One region of the Vibrio scophthalmi genome, then DNA from elsewhere that is predicted to be linked to it. Evidence: predicted binding sites of a transcription regulator. Region 1 holds the regulator's gene; each other region holds the start of a gene.
What was found. The regulator PurR, encoded in region 1, represses purine synthesis genes. The targets are predictions, from matches to a motif close to TNANGNAAACGTTTNCNTNA.
Positions count from the first base shown of each region.

Region 2: the regulator PurR is predicted to act here: its motif matches at 1,759-1,778, upstream of purM (phosphoribosylformylglycinamidine cyclo-ligase).
Region 3: the regulator PurR is predicted to act here: its motif matches at 1,780-1,799, upstream of purL (phosphoribosylformylglycinamidine synthase).
Region 4: the regulator PurR is predicted to act here: its motif matches at 1,974-1,993, upstream of RJD38_RS06965 (NCS2 family permease).

Region 1 is NZ_CP134271.1:376,227-380,303, reverse strand. It holds gene RJD38_RS01620 (TVP38/TMEM64 family protein) at 1-253, opposite strand, end outside; gene RJD38_RS01615 (TfoX/Sxy family DNA transformation protein) at 468-1,061, opposite strand; cyclic di-GMP riboswitch class I at 1,171-1,259, opposite strand; gene purR (HTH-type transcriptional repressor PurR) at 1,410-2,414, opposite strand; gene torD (molecular chaperone TorD) at 2,802-3,449, opposite strand; gene torR (two-component system response regulator TorR) at 3,689-4,077, shown strand, end outside.
Region 2 is NZ_CP134271.1:606,361-610,437, forward strand. It holds gene rluF (23S rRNA pseudouridine(2604) synthase RluF) at 1-843, shown strand, start outside; gene upp (uracil phosphoribosyltransferase) at 1,038-1,664, opposite strand; gene purM (phosphoribosylformylglycinamidine cyclo-ligase) at 1,845-2,885, shown strand; gene purN (phosphoribosylglycinamide formyltransferase) at 2,888-3,529, shown strand; gene RJD38_RS02690 (tellurite resistance TerB family protein) at 3,867-4,077, shown strand, end outside.
Region 3 is NZ_CP134271.1:614,079-618,155, reverse strand. It holds gene mltF (membrane-bound lytic murein transglycosylase MltF) at 82-1,647, opposite strand; gene purL (phosphoribosylformylglycinamidine synthase) at 1,941-4,077, shown strand, end outside.
Region 4 is NZ_CP134271.1:1,527,521-1,531,597, reverse strand. It holds gene RJD38_RS06970 (phosphate-starvation-inducible protein PsiE) at 1-259, opposite strand, end outside; gene RJD38_RS06965 (NCS2 family permease) at 386-1,756, opposite strand; purine riboswitch at 1,822-1,921, opposite strand; gene gmk (guanylate kinase) at 2,294-2,917, shown strand; gene rpoZ (DNA-directed RNA polymerase subunit omega) at 3,030-3,302, shown strand; gene spoT (bifunctional GTP diphosphokinase/guanosine-3',5'-bis pyrophosphate 3'-pyrophosphohydrolase) at 3,340-4,077, shown strand, end outside.

The sequences.
Region 1 (4,077 bases):
AGCTGGCCCAAAAGCCAAATAATGCTGCGCCAAGCAGAGTGACGACGGCCGCGCCAGGAATCGAAAAGGCCGTAATCGCAAGATAAGCCAAAAAGTAAACCGCCGCCGCTAGAACAAAGTTCTGCTTAATATACAAGGCTAACTCTGCCTGTTGTGCTTTGGCATTTTCGAGGGTGAGTTGATCGCCAAATTGAGTGATAAGTAGCGCTATGATGGCAATCAGCAATAGGCCGAAAATCAGTTTTTTATTCATCTTGGTTCTCACTTATCTCTGGTAGATATCTATTTTATAGCGCGATAATTTCACTATCTTAGATACGCATCTTACGATCGTATTGTTGCATCGTTCAGTCATGAATACGGTTCTTTGCTCGTTGTTTTATATAGGAACTTCAAAGCACGCAAAAAATTTCAAAAAAAAAGCCAGCAACAATGGCTGGCTTAATTCAATTTATTCATTTTCTAAATTAATGCTCAAGGCGAGACATCAGTTCTTGGCGGCGAGCTTGAGGAACGACGGACCAATGCGTGCCTTTAATTGCGCCTTCAAGTGCCCAAAGCAACTCTAAACTCACCTGGGTATCATGTGAGGCTTGAATGGCTTTGTATGCTTGAACTGAACCCACTTGTTCTAAATTCTCAACTGATTCGATACCGGCTTTTTTCAGCATACGTTCAGTTGCAAGACGCAAGTTTGGTAGATCTTTAATACGAGTTGGTTTTGTTTTCGCTTGAGTGCTCTTTTCTTGCTTAGCGAGAGAGAGTGCATCGGTAGCCGTTTGCAGTGTTTTTGCACTGTCTTGGTACCACTCTTCACTTAAAGCAAAATATTTAGTAACAACAGGGAAGCCTCGTTTGTGATACACGTACGGTTCTAATCCTTGTTGCTTAAACTGCTCAGTAAGGGCATCGTCGGCACGAATATGAAGCTTGTCGTGTACAACCAATGCAAACATTGTGTCGTCTGCAAAAATGCCGAACCCACCAAACATAGAGCGAGATTTAATCCGACCTAAGGGCTCAAAAAGCCTCATAGAGTCTTTAAGTATTGGTTTATCCATTCAGTACTTTCTCGGTGTATGTGTATATACGCCACCAAATCAGGTCCGAGAGAATAGCAGTCAATGCAGATTTCTGGAGAGTAATCAGTTAACGTGTTGCATTTCTACCATCGGTAACCCCGCTGCCGTACATCATTACAATGTTTAGGCCGGTGGCTTTGCGTCCCAACTTTTCAGTTTGGTTTGCCCTGTGCGTGACTTAATTTGCTCTGCTAAAGATTAAATTACTTCTGTCAGGAAGTAGTCTATTAATATGGGATAATTGTGATCTTTATGCAAGAATAACTTTCATTTATGAGGCTTTAGCCGAAGGATTGCCCCTCGGCTAATCTTTATTGAATCATTAACTTAGTCGATTCTTGCAACGGTGCTACGCTCAACGATTTCTGGATGCATCTCAAACACGCGTTTTTCGTGTTCTTTATCTTTAATACGCTCTAGCAGAATTTCGAATGCGTTTTTACCAACACGACGCTTTGGTTGGTGAACTGTCGTCAGTGGTGGAGAGAAATACTCTGCCAATTCGATGTTGTCGTAGCCGATCACTGAGATGTCTTCTGGCACGCGAATGCCTTTTTGTTGCAGACGGCTCATTAGGCCTAATGCCATGGTGTCATTGAAGCAGAATACAGCCGTCGGGCGTTTGTCCATAGCAACGAGTTGGTCGGCGGCCAATACGGCCGTGTCACACTCAAAGTTACCTTCAAGAATCCAATCTTCGTTAACTTCAAGTTGTGCTTGGTTCATCGCACGTTTAAAGCCTTGGATACGCTCTTGGCAAACTGCTTTTTCAAAGTGACCGCTTAGGCAAGCGATGTCTTTGTGACCGTGGTCGATCAAGAATTTCGTTGCTAGGTAGCCACCTTCTTCTGAGTTGTCGATGATGTTGTCTGCTTGAGAGGTCTCAGGGCCCCAATCCATCACAACTTTAGGAATGTCTTTGTGGTTGTTGAGCATTTCGCTCAGTTCTTCTGTTAAGTCAGAACACATCACCAAAATACCATCAACGCGTTTTTCTGCGAGCATGCGAATGTAGTCGCGTTGTTTCTCGTAGATACCACCAGTGTTACATAGGATCAGTGTGTAGCCTTGGCGGTAACAGTAGCTCTCGACGCCATCAATTACTTCAGAGAAGAATAGGTTAGTAGATTGAGTTACTAGCATACCAATGGTACGAGTCGTATTGCATTTTAGGCTACGAGCAACGGCACTTGGTGCATAGTTTAGCTCTTTCACTGCTTCCATCACGCGCTCTTGCGTTGTCTCTGCGACAAAGCGAGTTTTATTGATCACGTGTGAAACAGTAGTGGTTGATACGCCAGCAAGGCGAGCAACGTCTTTAATAGTGGCCATAAGGGGTTGTCCTATCTTTAGCTGCCACGGCGGTATTCACATATCAGAATAATTTGGCAGAAAGTATTAAAAACACAAAAACCGCTTGATTACAGCGGTTTGTATTTAATTCATTATTTTTTTATCGTTTGCGCTGTCGATTCTAGACCGCATCTCGTTTGGGGGCAAATAAAAATCCCGTCCCCCATACTGTTATGCCCACCATGATAGGTGAGTGATTAGGCATCAGCCGAATAAAAATCACTTAAAACAAGGAGTGGATGAGGTGTCACTCGTTACTTTTATTACACCACACCAACCCTAGAAAAAGCCGTTATTCGCGAATTTATTCAGCATCAACTCATTACGCATCAACGCATCAAACACCTATTGGGTAGATATTGAGCGTCATTCACCCGTTAAGTATTGGCAATCAAGCTCTAAAAACGCAACCAGCAGCGCCGCAACGGCAGAGTAGAAACCAAACTTATCTAAGCCTTTGCATTTGGTCGCAAATTTAGCCACCCAGCTTAGAATGTGTTGACGGATAAAGGCTTCTTGTTCAACGAAACTTTCTTCAAAATGACGCTCTTGCTCAAGCTCGTTTGAACGAATAATGATGTTACCGAGCAGATCAAGTTCAATCGCAATATGATCCGCAGGCTCGTTCAAGCCTTGTTCAACCGCAACACCGTACTTTTGAAGTAATGCGTCCATTTCGTTCGCTGGTTTATCATGCAGTAGACCGGTTGTACCGATGTACATAGAAGCATAAGGCAGTGCAGATTCTTTATCAGACTTTAAAAATAAGTCACAAAAGTCAGCCGCCAACTCTAGCTGGCCATCTTCGCGGTCTAGCTGACGGTTAAGTGCATCCACTACATCATCAATGGCTGGTTTTAGGCTTGGGTTTTCACCAAGGCCAGATAAAAAGCTACGAATCTCAGGGCTTTGATATTGCTCTAGATCCGCTTCAGTTAGCTCTTTGGCAAATAAGCTAGAGAACCACCAGTAAATTTCTGCACGCTTTTCGTTAAACGCTTTTAACTCTTGCATCAAACAATGCTCCTATTTTCATTCTCCTACTATTCTAGCGAAGAAAAATGAATAGGGATAACACACAATGCGTCAAAATAAGTGCAAAAATGGCAAAATGTTAATGCTTGGGCTAGTTTTGTTTTGAATCAATAAAAAATCATCTTTCTTGATTTTAATGTAACAAATACTAGAAATGTTACGATATATGAATAGAATGTAGGTCGTAAACAATTCCCAATGCAAATTAAGTGGTTTAGATGAGCTATCACGTACTAGTTGTAGAAGATGACGCAGTAACTCGCAGCAAGCTGGTTGGCTACTTTCAAAATGAAGGTTACACCGTCAGCGAAGCAGAAAGCGGCGAGCAGATGCGCGACACACTACAAAATCATGCGATTGATTTAGTCATGCTAGACATCAATCTTCCTGGTGAAGATGGCTTGATGTTAACGCGTGAACTACGCAGTCAGTCTGACATTGGAATTATCCTGGTAACAGGACGCACGGATAGCATTGATAAGATCGTTGGTTTAGAAATGGGTGCCGACGATTATGTAACAAAACCGTTTGAACTTCGCGAACTGTTAGTTCGAGTGAAAAACCTACTGTGGCGTATTTCGTCAGCGCGTAATGCCGGTAGTGTTGT
Region 2 (4,077 bases), 230 kb from region 1:
GGTCGTCTTGATAAACCTTCTGATGGTCTGATCTTTCTAACCAATGATGGCGACATCGTTAACAAGATCTTGCGTGCTGGCAACAACCACGAAAAAGAGTATGTGGTGCGTGTTGATAAGCCAATCACAGACGATTTTATCCGTCGTATGGGCGCAGGCGTTAACATCCTTGATACCGTTACTCTGCCATGTAAAGTCACCAAAGAAACCAAATTTTCATTCCGCATCGTATTGACGCAAGGCTTAAACCGTCAAATTCGTCGCATGTGTGAAGCTCTGGGTTATGAAGTATTTAAACTGCGTCGTGTTCGTATCATGAACATCACGCTGGATGATATTCCAAATGGCCGCTGGCGCTATTTAAGCGATGACGAAATCAACGAAATTCATGCCATGTGTGAAGGTTCTGTCAGTACCGAAGAAGCGTCAAAGACCGATGCTAAAGGCAAACACATTCGCAAAGCAACTGACGCTAAATTGTTTGATAGCCGCGAAGAGAACCAAGAGTCAACCGCGCGCCGTAATCAAAACACACGTACTTTTAAAGGCCGTAATGCTGACGAGTTCCGCCATGCACCTAACTCAAAGAAAGGTCGTCATGGTGAGCAAAATCGTGAGCGTAGTAACGAACGTGGTCAAAGTCGTAGCAATGATCGCTCAGGTAATCGTAACAACAACGACGACCGTAGCAACGATAAGCGCAATAACGACCGGTACAATGACAAGCCGAGCTATAAAGGCCGTTCGAACGACAATAACTCTCGTCCGAGTTCATCGCGTCCAAACTCATCACGCCCAAGCAATAAACCACGCGTTGGTGGTACATTGGGTTTGAAGAAGTAAACAGAGCTGAGAGCAGAAACAAGATTCGAGATTCGAGATTCGAGATTCGAGATTCGAGAGTTTAGAATCGAGAAGCTAAGAGCAGAATCGAGAAAAAGGGCGAGATCCCCTACTCGGGCTAACGTGCTCTGTGAGAAGATATTCTAAACACAAAAAAAGAGGAGCATCAGCTCCTCTTTTTTATTGGATTCGGTTTACTTAGTACCGAAGATCTTATCGCCTGCGTCACCAAGACCAGGAACGATGTAACCTTTGTCATTCAGTTTTTCATCGATCGCAGCCGTGTATAGTTCTACATCTGGGTGCGCTTTTTCTAGAGCTTCAATACCTTCTGGAGCCGCAACAAGTACAAGTACTTTGATTGCCTGACAACCTTTCTCTTTTAGTAGATCGATCGTTGCGATCATAGAGCCGCCCGTTGCAAGCATTGGGTCAACCACAAGTGCGATACGCTCATCGATGTTTGAAGCAAGCTTGTTAAAGTATGGTACTGGCTCAAGTGTTTCTTCATCACGGTAAATACCAACAACACTGATACGTGCGCTTGGCATATGCTCAAGTACACCATCCATCATGCCAAGACCAGCACGTAGGATTGGCACTACCGTTACTTTTTTACCTTTGATTTGATCTACTTCAACAGGGCCATTCCAACCATCAATGGTCACTTTCTCTGTTTCAAAGTCTGCGGTTGCTTCATAAGTTAGTAGGCTACCAACTTCAGTCGCTAACTCGCGGAAGCGCTTAGTGCTGATGTCACCTTCTCTCATTAGACCAATTTTGTGTTTAACAAGCGGGTGTTTTACTTCAACAACTTTCATGTCCATCTCCGGCAAATAGGGTATTTTTCAAATAAACCTTCAGATTATAAACGATTTCGTTCTCAATTTCTTGATCTTGTATAAGATAAAAAACTCACGCAAACGTTTGCTATTGGTATTTATCAACTGGTAGAATAACGCCGTTTTCTCATATCCAACTTACTTAACCGAGGACTTCCTGTGAGTGGCAATAATACTTCTCTAAGTTATAAAGATGCTGGCGTTGATATCGATGCAGGTAATGCACTTGTTGATCGCATTAAAGGTGCGGTGAAACGTACTCGTCGCCCAGAGGTTATGGGTGGAATTGGTGGCTTTGGTGCACTTTGTGAATTGCCAACCAAATATAAGCAGCCAGTCTTGGTATCGGGTACTGATGGCGTGGGTACAAAACTTCGCCTTGCATTGGATATGAACAAACATGACACCATCGGCATCGACCTTGTGGCGATGTGTGTTAACGATCTTATCGTTCAAGGCGGCGAGCCACTATTCTTCCTTGATTACTACGCAACAGGCAAACTCGATGTTGATACCGCAGCAGACGTTGTTACTGGTATTGCTGAGGGTTGTATTCAAGCGGGTTGTTCACTCATTGGTGGTGAAACAGCAGAAATGCCAGGCATGTACGAAGGTGAAGACTATGACGTTGCTGGCTTCTGTGTTGGCGTTGTCGAGAAAGAAGACATCATCGACGGTAGCAAAGTGGCCGCTGGTGACGCACTGATTGCTGTCGGTTCTAGCGGCCCTCACTCAAATGGCTACTCTTTGGTGCGTAAGATCCTTGAAGTATCTGGCGCAGACAAGAACGAAGAGCTTGCAGGTCGTACTATCGGTGAGCACCTACTTGAACCCACTCGTATTTACATTAAATCGGCACTAAAAATGATCGAGCAGCATGACATTCATGCTATCTCGCACATTACTGGTGGCGGTTTCTGGGAAAACATCCCACGCGTTCTACCACAAGGCACTAAAGCCGTGGTTGATGGTAACAGCTGGGAGTGGCCAATTATCTTTAAATGGCTACAAGAGAAAGGTAACGTCACGACACACGAGATGTACCGTACCTTCAACTGTGGTGTAGGCTTAGTTGTTGCACTACCTGCTGACCAAGCAGACGCAGCCGTCAAGTTGCTGCAACAAGAAGGCGAAAATGCATGGGTAATTGGTAAAATTGCTCCAGCACAAGCAGGCGAAGAGCAAGTAGAGATCAATTAAGTATGAAGAGTATCGTTGTTTTAGTTTCTGGAAATGGCTCCAACCTACAGGCCATCATTGATGCGTGTGATTCTTCAATCACCGATGGCAAAGTGACCGCCGTATTCTCAAATAAAGCGGAAGCCTATGCGCTTGAGCGTGCAAAAAACGCCGGAGCTGCTGGAGTATTTCTTGATCCTAAAGCGTTCGATACTCGCGACGCTTTCGATCATGAGTTGATGCGCCAAATGGATGAGTTTAAACCTGATTTAGTCATCCTTGCTGGTTATATGCGTATTCTAAGTGGCGAATTCGTTCGCCACTACATGGGCCGCATGATTAACATCCACCCTTCTCTATTGCCGAAATATCCAGGCCTTAACACCTACCAGCGTGCCATTCATGCCGGTGATGAAGAACACGGCACCAGTGTGCACTTTGTTACCGAGCAACTTGATGGTGGTCCGGTGATCTTGCAAGCTAAAGTGCCTATCTTTGATGAAGACACGGTAGAAACTCTCACCGAACGCGTGCAAAACCAAGAGCACCGCATCTATCCAATGGTCGCAAAATGGTTTGTTGAAGGCCGTTTAGAAATGGTCGATGGCAAAGCCGCTTACCTTGATGGCGATCTGCTCAGCATGCACGGTTACGCACCGGAGTAGCGCTTCGAGATTCGAGAAAAGCAGAACGCTTCGCTCGAGAGACGAGAAAAAGCTAACAGCAGAACGCTTCGCTCGAGAGGCGAGAAAAGCGAGAGGCGAGAAGTTACCCACCTCTCGTTTCTCGATTCTTTTATCTCGCTTCTAAACTCTCGATTCTCACCTCTTTAATCTCGCTTCTCGTCTCTTCAATCTCGCCTCTCAATCTCGCTTCCCGATTCTATTCTCGCTTCAATCTCGACTCTCAAAACCCTATCCCATTAATCTTACGTTCATTTTTGCTCTGCTAATGTTCTTACACTCACTCTAAGAGTTAATTACGCCACTACTGGAGCTTCTTATGGATCTAAAATCTCTACTGAACCAAGCACTGAATTCAGATATCGTGCGCCAAGGTCAACAGCAACTCAAAAAACAATCCAGCTCAGGATCATTGAAGACTCTTGGCGCGGGTGCAGTCGGCGGCGGCTTAGTCGGGCTACTCATGGGGTCGAAAAAGAGTAAAAAAATGGGCGCTAAAATTGGTAAAAACGCCCTCAAGGTTGGTGGCG
Region 3 (4,077 bases), 240 kb from region 1:
ATCTCTGGTTTGTAGGGTAAATATCAAGCAAGAGCCTCAACTAAGTGAGGCTCTTTTGATTTGGATTCGCTTATCTCGCCGTTATTCTTCGCTTTTGGCTACGCTAGCGGCGGATACACTGCCTGAAACGGCAGGTATTGCGGTAGAAGCAGGGCTTATTGAACTGCTTGCCGCTGACAAGACGCTCGGGTCGAGTTGAATCACTGTTAAATCGTTGATATCAACTTCTCCTTCATCCGGCGTTTGCTGCTCAATGTGGCCAATAATGCTCTGGTAGTAACGACGAATATTCTCGACGTAGTTTTTCGCTTCATCACCACGCGCATAGCCGTAACGGGTTTGGCGATGGTACTTCGCTTGGCGTAAAAGAGGTAAACGCTCTTTTACATCAGACCATTGGTCAGGATTACCGCCTTGCTTCTTAGTGAGGCGACGAGCATCCATCACATGACCGTAGCCGACGTTGTAAGAAGCTAACGCAAACCAAATCTTCTCATGTTGCTCAATCGAGTCAGGAATGCGTGCCACCATTCTACGTAGGTACTCAACCCCGCCTTTTACTGATTGTTCGGGATCAAGGCGGTTGGTTACTCCCACACTTTTCGCCGTTGGCAGCGTCAGCATCATCATTCCGCGTACGCCTGTTGGTGATTTTGCCATTGGGTTCCAATGTGATTCTTGGTAAGCCAATGCTGCGATTAAGCGCCAATCGAACTCTTCGGAATATTGTTTAAATAACGGTGACCATTTTGGCAGCTTGTTATCCAGTGCACGGATAAACGCACGGGTATCAACGTAATCAAATGAGCCTACATGACCGATGTATTTCTCTTCTAATTGAGCTAGTTCACCCGATTGTTTTAAATGACCGAAAAATTCAATCACCATCGCATAAAGGCTTTCATCTTCAGAGCGGCGTAAGAACCAAGAAGTAGGTTGATCTTCTGTTAATTCAAATGCGGTCGCCACATCAGGATAGATGCGCTGTGATAAGGAAACTTCCACTGAATCTGCCACAGTAAAGCGAATATCACTTTCAGAGACTTCTTTTAGTAGGTCATTGACATCGGCATTGGGATCAATCGTAAACTTAAACTCAGGGTGTTCTTGCTGAATTTTGCTGAGTGTCTGGTTGAAATGAGAATCGCCAACGATAGTGACAATCGGCTGTCCTTCATTTTCTTCAATTAATTCGTTTTGCTTGGCTAACAATTGCTCAAGATTACGTGGGCGCCATTTGCCTTTCTCATAGATCAACTGCTGGCTGACGTAGTAATACGCAGGGCCAGGGCGAAAGCGCTGCATACGTTCAGGAGATTGGGTAAGGCCTGCGGCAATAATATCTATTTCGCCATTTTCCAATGCAGGATAAAGGTTTGAAATGCGATAAGCGGGTTTCATTTCCAAACGTACGCCAAGCTCTTTAGCGAACTGACGCGCAATTTCATAATCCAAACCAGCAGGGCCATCGGGACCGATGTAGTAAGAAAGCTGATTATTTAGGGTACCCACACGCAATACACCGCGTTCGCGGATTTGGTCTAGGTCGCTTTTTGGTTCAGATTCGATCTGACAGCCAGCGAGTAAAACCGCGCTGAAAACAAGCACAAAATAGGTCCGTGCTTTGGTTAAAAATTGGCTACTCATTTAGTGATTCTCATACTTCATGTACGGCCTTTATATCAGAGTGGCGAGATAAGGCAAAGTGCAGCGAAAGCGTTCGCGACCACCGCTTTGTTTTTGCACAATTTAGCTGTAATTCAAATTTGACAAAAAAAAGTGCGCAAACGTTTGCTTTTGATGTTACATCACAAAAACAATTGCTTTATAATGCCTGCGCAACGGCTAGGTAGGATTGGCATGAGTTTGTAATGGATGTTGTTTAACCATTTGAATTTATTCCAATATTACTTTCATTAATCGTAGAGAGACCTAAGCACATGAGAATTTTGCGTGGCTCCCCAGCTCTTTCAGAGTTTCGTGTTAACAAGCTTCTTGAACTTTGCCGTGAACAGCAATTACCTGTGACCGCTATTTACGCTGAGTTTATGCATTTTGCTAACTTGACGGCCGAGCTTGCTCAGCCTGAGCTTGAGAAGTTAGAAAAACTCCTCACTTATGGCCCAACTATTGAAGAGCACGATCCAGCAGGATTGCTACTTCTTGTGACGCCACGCCCAGGCACTATCTCGCCATGGTCTTCAAAAGCAACAGATATTGCTCGTAACTGCGGTTTGGACCAAGTTCAACGTCTTGAGCGCGGTACAGCGTATTATGTTGAAACCTCTACAGAGCTGAACGAACTGCAAAAGCTTGAGCTTAAAGCCATCTTGCACGATCGTATGATGGAAGTGGTTTTCACCGATGTTGAATCTGCAGAGGCACTGTTTAAAGTGTCACAACCTGCACCATACGCTGAAGTGGATCTACTGGCCGGTGGTCGCGCTGCGCTTGAAAAAGCAAACGTTACCCTAGGTCTTGCTTTAGCTGAAGATGAGATTGATTACTTGCTAGAAAGCTTTACCGAAAAGCTTGGCCGTAACCCTACTGATATCGAATTGATGATGTTTGCTCAAGCGAACTCTGAGCACTGTCGTCATAAGATCTTCAACGCAGATTGGACTATCGACGGTGTTAAACAAGATAAATCATTGTTCAAAATGATTAAGAACACCTTTGAAGTCACCCCTGATCACGTTCTTTCTGCTTATAAAGATAACGCGGCAGTCATGACGGGCTCAGAAGTGGGTCGTTTCTTCCCAGATCCAGAAACTCGCCAGTACAACTACCATCAAGAGAAGACTCACATCTTGATGAAAGTTGAAACCCATAACCACCCAACGGCTATTTCCCCATGGCCGGGTGCATCAACGGGTTCTGGTGGCGAGATCCGCGATGAAGGCGCAACGGGTATTGGTGGTAAGCCAAAAGCAGGTCTTGTGGCATTCTCTGTCTCGAACCTTAAAATCCCGAACTTTGTTCAACCTTGGGAAACCGATTTTGGTAAGCCAAGCCGTATCGTTACTGCGTTAGATATCATGCTTGAAGGCCCACTTGGTGGCGCTGCATTCAACAACGAATTTGGTCGTCCAAACCTACTAGGTTACTTCCGTACTTACGAAGAGAAGGTAAATTCTCACGCAGGTGAAGAAGTACGTGGTTACCACAAGCCAATCATGCTAGCTGGTGGTCTTGGTAATATCCGTGATGAGCATGTGCAGAAGAAAGAGATCCCAGTCGGTGCAAGCCTAATCGTTCTTGGTGGTCCTGCGATGAACATCGGCCTTGGTGGCGGAGCGGCATCTTCTATGGATTCTGGTTCTTCTTCTGAAGATTTAGATTTCGCTTCGGTACAACGTGAAAACCCAGAGATGGAGCGTCGTTGTCAGGAAGTGATTGACCGTTGTTGGCAGCTAGGTGATGCGAACCCAATCGCGTTTATCCATGATGTGGGCGCGGGCGGTATCTCGAATGCTCTTCCTGAGTTAGTAGACGATGGTGAGCGTGGCGGTATCTTTAACCTACGTGACGTACCAAACGATGAGCCGGGTATGAGCCCACTTGAGATCTGGTGTAACGAATCTCAAGAGCGCTATGTAATGGCGGTAGCGGATAAAGACATGCCAACGTTCGATGCGATTTGTAAGCGTGAGCGTGCACCATACGCAGTGGTGGGTAAGGCAACGGAAGAGCGTGAACTTAAACTGCAAGATTCACACTTCGACAACACGCCAATCGATATGCCAATGGACATCTTATTAGGTAAAACACCTAAGATGCACCGTGACGCGCAAACGCTAAAAGTGAACAATCCTGCGATTGACCGTTCTGGTATCGAAATCAACGAAGCGGTTGACCGTGTTCTTCGCCTACCAACTGTGGCAGAGAAAACCTTCCTTATTACAATTGGCGACCGTTCAGTAACTGGCCTTGTGGCTCGTGACCAAATGGTGGGTCCATGGCAGGTACCTGTTGCTAACTGTGCGGTAACGGCGGCAAGCTACGATTCTTACCACGGTGAGGCGATGTCTCTTGGTGAGCGTACGCCAGTGGCATTGCTAGACTTCGGTGCATCGG
Region 4 (4,077 bases), 1.2 Mb from region 1:
TCATGGCGATATAGATCGGGTAGCGCACCGGGATCTTACCGTTCATCACAAACTGCTGCACCATCGCCAAGACTTCAAGATAGATAAACATCAGCAAGATATCGGTTAACTGCACGCGCCTTTCGACAAAAACATGCACAAACTCTTCCACCATCGCGAATAAGGTGGCTAGCGTAATCGCGACCAAGAGTATCGCTTCCAAAATATGGAATACTTTTAAAAACGGTCGACTAAACGACTTGGGAAGATTAGAAGGCATGGTTCAAGCTCATCAATAATTAACATCTAATGGTTAATTTTATCACGGCTTTATGAAAGAGGGATGGCCTTGCAAAGCGCAAGGCCATTTATTTTGCAGTTTTAATACCAATAGCGGCTGTTCGGGTTACAACAACACTAAGTACGCAAGGAACACCAATGACAACACATAAATCGCTGGGTGCACTTCTTTCGCTCGGCCAGCCACAACCATGGCGAAACAGTAGCTAATAAAGCCCATCGCCATGCCGTTCGCTGGCGAGAAGCTCAACACGGTAAACATGATGGTAAAGAAAGCTGAAATGCGTGACTCTTTCTGATCCCAGTTGATTTGGCCTAAACGACCAATCATGTAGATCCCAACCACGACCATCGCAGGAGCCACCATCGCTGCGGAGAAGATAGAGAACAGCGGGTAAAGGAACAACGACAGCAAGAACATGCCCGCCACCAATACTGCAGCTAAACCGGTCTTCGCACCTTGCGAAGAAGCAATACCCGACTCAGAGAATGCGGTAATCGACGTGGTACCCAAAATAGAACCAATTACGGTACCGCCCGCATCGGCAACCAGCGCAGAACGTGCATTGGGCACTTTGCCATCTTCATCAATAATACCGGCATCACGGCCTACGCCAATGATGGTGCTAAGGCCATCAAAGAAATCGACAATTAGGAAGATCACCACGATAAACAGTAAATCAAACCACTTATCCATGGTAATGCCCGATAAATCGAAAATCGCACCGAAAGTGCTGTCCATGCTCGGCGGCATTGACACGATTTGATCCGGAATTGGCGCGTAGTTGGTTCCCAGCATGACATCCGCGATGACCGTTAATACGATGGCTGATACAAAAGAGATAAAGGTCGCTAATTTAATATCACGCACCATACAACCGAGGGCGATAAAGATACTGATGTAAGCAATCAATACCTGCGGATTAGCGATATCACCCATGCTGACCAGAATGATTGGGTTAGAAACGATGATGCCTGCATTTTTCAAACCCAAAAAAGCAATAAACAGCCCCAAGGATACCGTGATCGACAGTTTCAAATCCTCTGGCAGTGATTCAATCATCGCCTTACGAATATTGGTCATCGATAGAATCAGGTACAGCACACCAGAGAGGAAAATACCGAAAAGTGCTTCGTGCCATACCACAGCCACTGAACCGCTGAGCAACATGCCTTTGAAAAAGCCATTCATACTCATGCCCGGTGCCAGCATCACTGGGTAGTTACCCCAAATACCCATAATCAAGGTCGCAATCGCCGCTGAGATTGCTGTCGCCGTAAACACCGCGCCTTTATCCATCCCCGGAATACCACCCAAAATCGCTGGGTTGACCGCGAGAATGTAGCTCATCGCCAAGAAGGTAATAAAGCCAGCGTACAGCTCGGTGCTAACCGTGGTTTTTCGTTCTGAGATCTTAAAGATCGACTCTAGAATGCCAGAAGATTTCTGGGCTTTGAGGGTAGATTCGACACTCACAATGTAACCTTACAACTTAATAAAATAGAAGATGGGTACACATGCTGATATAGAGAAAGTTCGCCTAAAATAAGCCAACTTACTGTAGTCATCGAGATAGGCTCGATGGTAGAGACGTCCAGTCCAATTCACTAGACATATACAGCACGTAATCGTTTGCGCGGATTGTAAGGGTTTAGAGTAAAAGTTCAACGCTTTTTAACTTGTGATTGCGAAATAATGCAAACGATTGCTTTGATTGTTTCATTACATACACTATTTTTAATCAACCACACACATATCAATTAGCCACGCACTCCCTTTACCTAGCCGCCAATGATGGCCATCAAGCGAAGATCCTTCTTCTGGCCGTTTTTGCATGGCTTTAACCGGTGAAGCCATTTCTTTTCCTTGTTATGATCCTTGTGATCGTGCTACTCTTCGCCTCCATTTTTCTGACCTCATTTTCACTATTTACGTGATTCTTCTTGGTCAGTGCTATCTTTAAACAGTCGACTCTTCTTTCGGCACCATCCAACCAAATGTGGAACGTTACATATGGGCAAAGGTACTCTATATATCGTCTCGGCACCGAGCGGCGCTGGTAAATCTAGCTTGATCTCAGCGATGCTGGAAACCAATCCAACATACGCGATGAAAGTATCTGTATCTCACACGACGCGCGGTATGCGCCCTGGTGAGCAAGATGGCGTGCACTATCACTTTGTGCAAAAAGAACATTTTGAAGAGTTGATTGAAAAATCAGAATTTCTTGAGTATGCCGAAGTATTCGGTAACTACTACGGCACTTCTCGTGTATGGATCGAAGAAAACCTTGAAAAAGGCATCGACGTATTCCTTGATATTGACTGGCAAGGCGCTCGTCAAATCCGTGAGCAAATGCCACTAGCGCAAAGCATCTTCATTCTACCGCCATCAAATGGTGAGTTAGAGCGCCGCCTAAACGCACGCGGCCAAGATAGCGAAGCCGTGATTGCAAAACGCATGGCAGAAGCAAAAGCAGAAATTTCTCACTATAACGAGTACGACTACGTTATCGTGAATGATGACTTTGATACTGCATTGATGGACTTTAAAGCTATCATCCGTGCAGAAAGATTGAAGCAAGATAAGCAAGCTGCTAAATATAAAGGCATGCTTGACGCTTTACTGGCTGAGTAAGGGTCTCCCAAAAGCCATTCACAGATGAGACAGCGCTGTGGCTAGAATATAGTCGCGTAAGCCTGTATAATTTCTCGTCATTCAAAATTTTAGTTAACTATTTGGAGTCCTCATGGCACGCGTAACTGTTCAAGACGCTGTTGAAAAAGTTGGCAACCGTTTCGACCTAGTACTGATTGCGGCTCGCCGCGCTCGTCAAATGCAAACTGGCATGAAAGATTCACTAGTGCCAGAAGAGAACGATAAACCGACGGTTATCGCTCTACGCGAAATCGAAGAAGGTCTTATCACTAAAGACATCCTTGATGCACGCGAGCGTCAAGAGCAACAAGAGCAAGAAGCAGCAGAACTAGCAGCAGTAAGCAGCATCGCTCACACTCGCTAATCTGACTTTCTCTACAACTCTTTCCTAGGCCTAAAGTTTGTATCTATTCGATAGCCTCAAAGACGTTGCCCAAGAATATCTAACAGAGCCTCAAATTGAGGCTCTGCGTCAATCTTATGTGGTAGCGAAAGATGCCCATGAAGGGCAAACTCGCTCTAGCGGCGAGCCTTATATCATCCACCCTGTTGCGGTTTCTCGCATCTTGGCCGAAATGCGCCTTGATATTGAAACGCTCCAAGCGGCTCTACTTCACGATGTCATCGAAGATTGTGATGTCACCAAAGAAGATCTAGAAGAAAAATTTGGCACGACCGTTGCCGAACTTGTGGATGGTGTTTCTAAGCTGGATAAGCTTAAATTTCGTGATCGCAAAGAAGCGCAAGCAGAAAACTTTCGCAAAATGGTCCTTGCCATGGTGCAAGACATTCGCGTTATTCTGATCAAACTCGCTGACCGAACCCACAACATGCGTACGCTCGGCGCTCTCCGCCCGGATAAAAAACGTCGCATCGCTCGTGAAACCCTTGAGATCTACTCTCCTCTCGCCCACCGCCTTGGTATCCACAACATTAAAACCGAATTGGAAGAGCTTGGCTTTGAAGCACTCTACCCAAATCGTTATCGTGTTTTAAAAGAAGTGGTCAAATCGGCGCGCGGTAATCGTAAAGAGATGATCCAACGTATTCACAGTGAGATTGAAGGCCGCCTTGAAGAAGTAGGCCTGACTGCACGTGTTGTTGGCCGCGAAAAAAACTTGTTTTCCATCTACAACAAG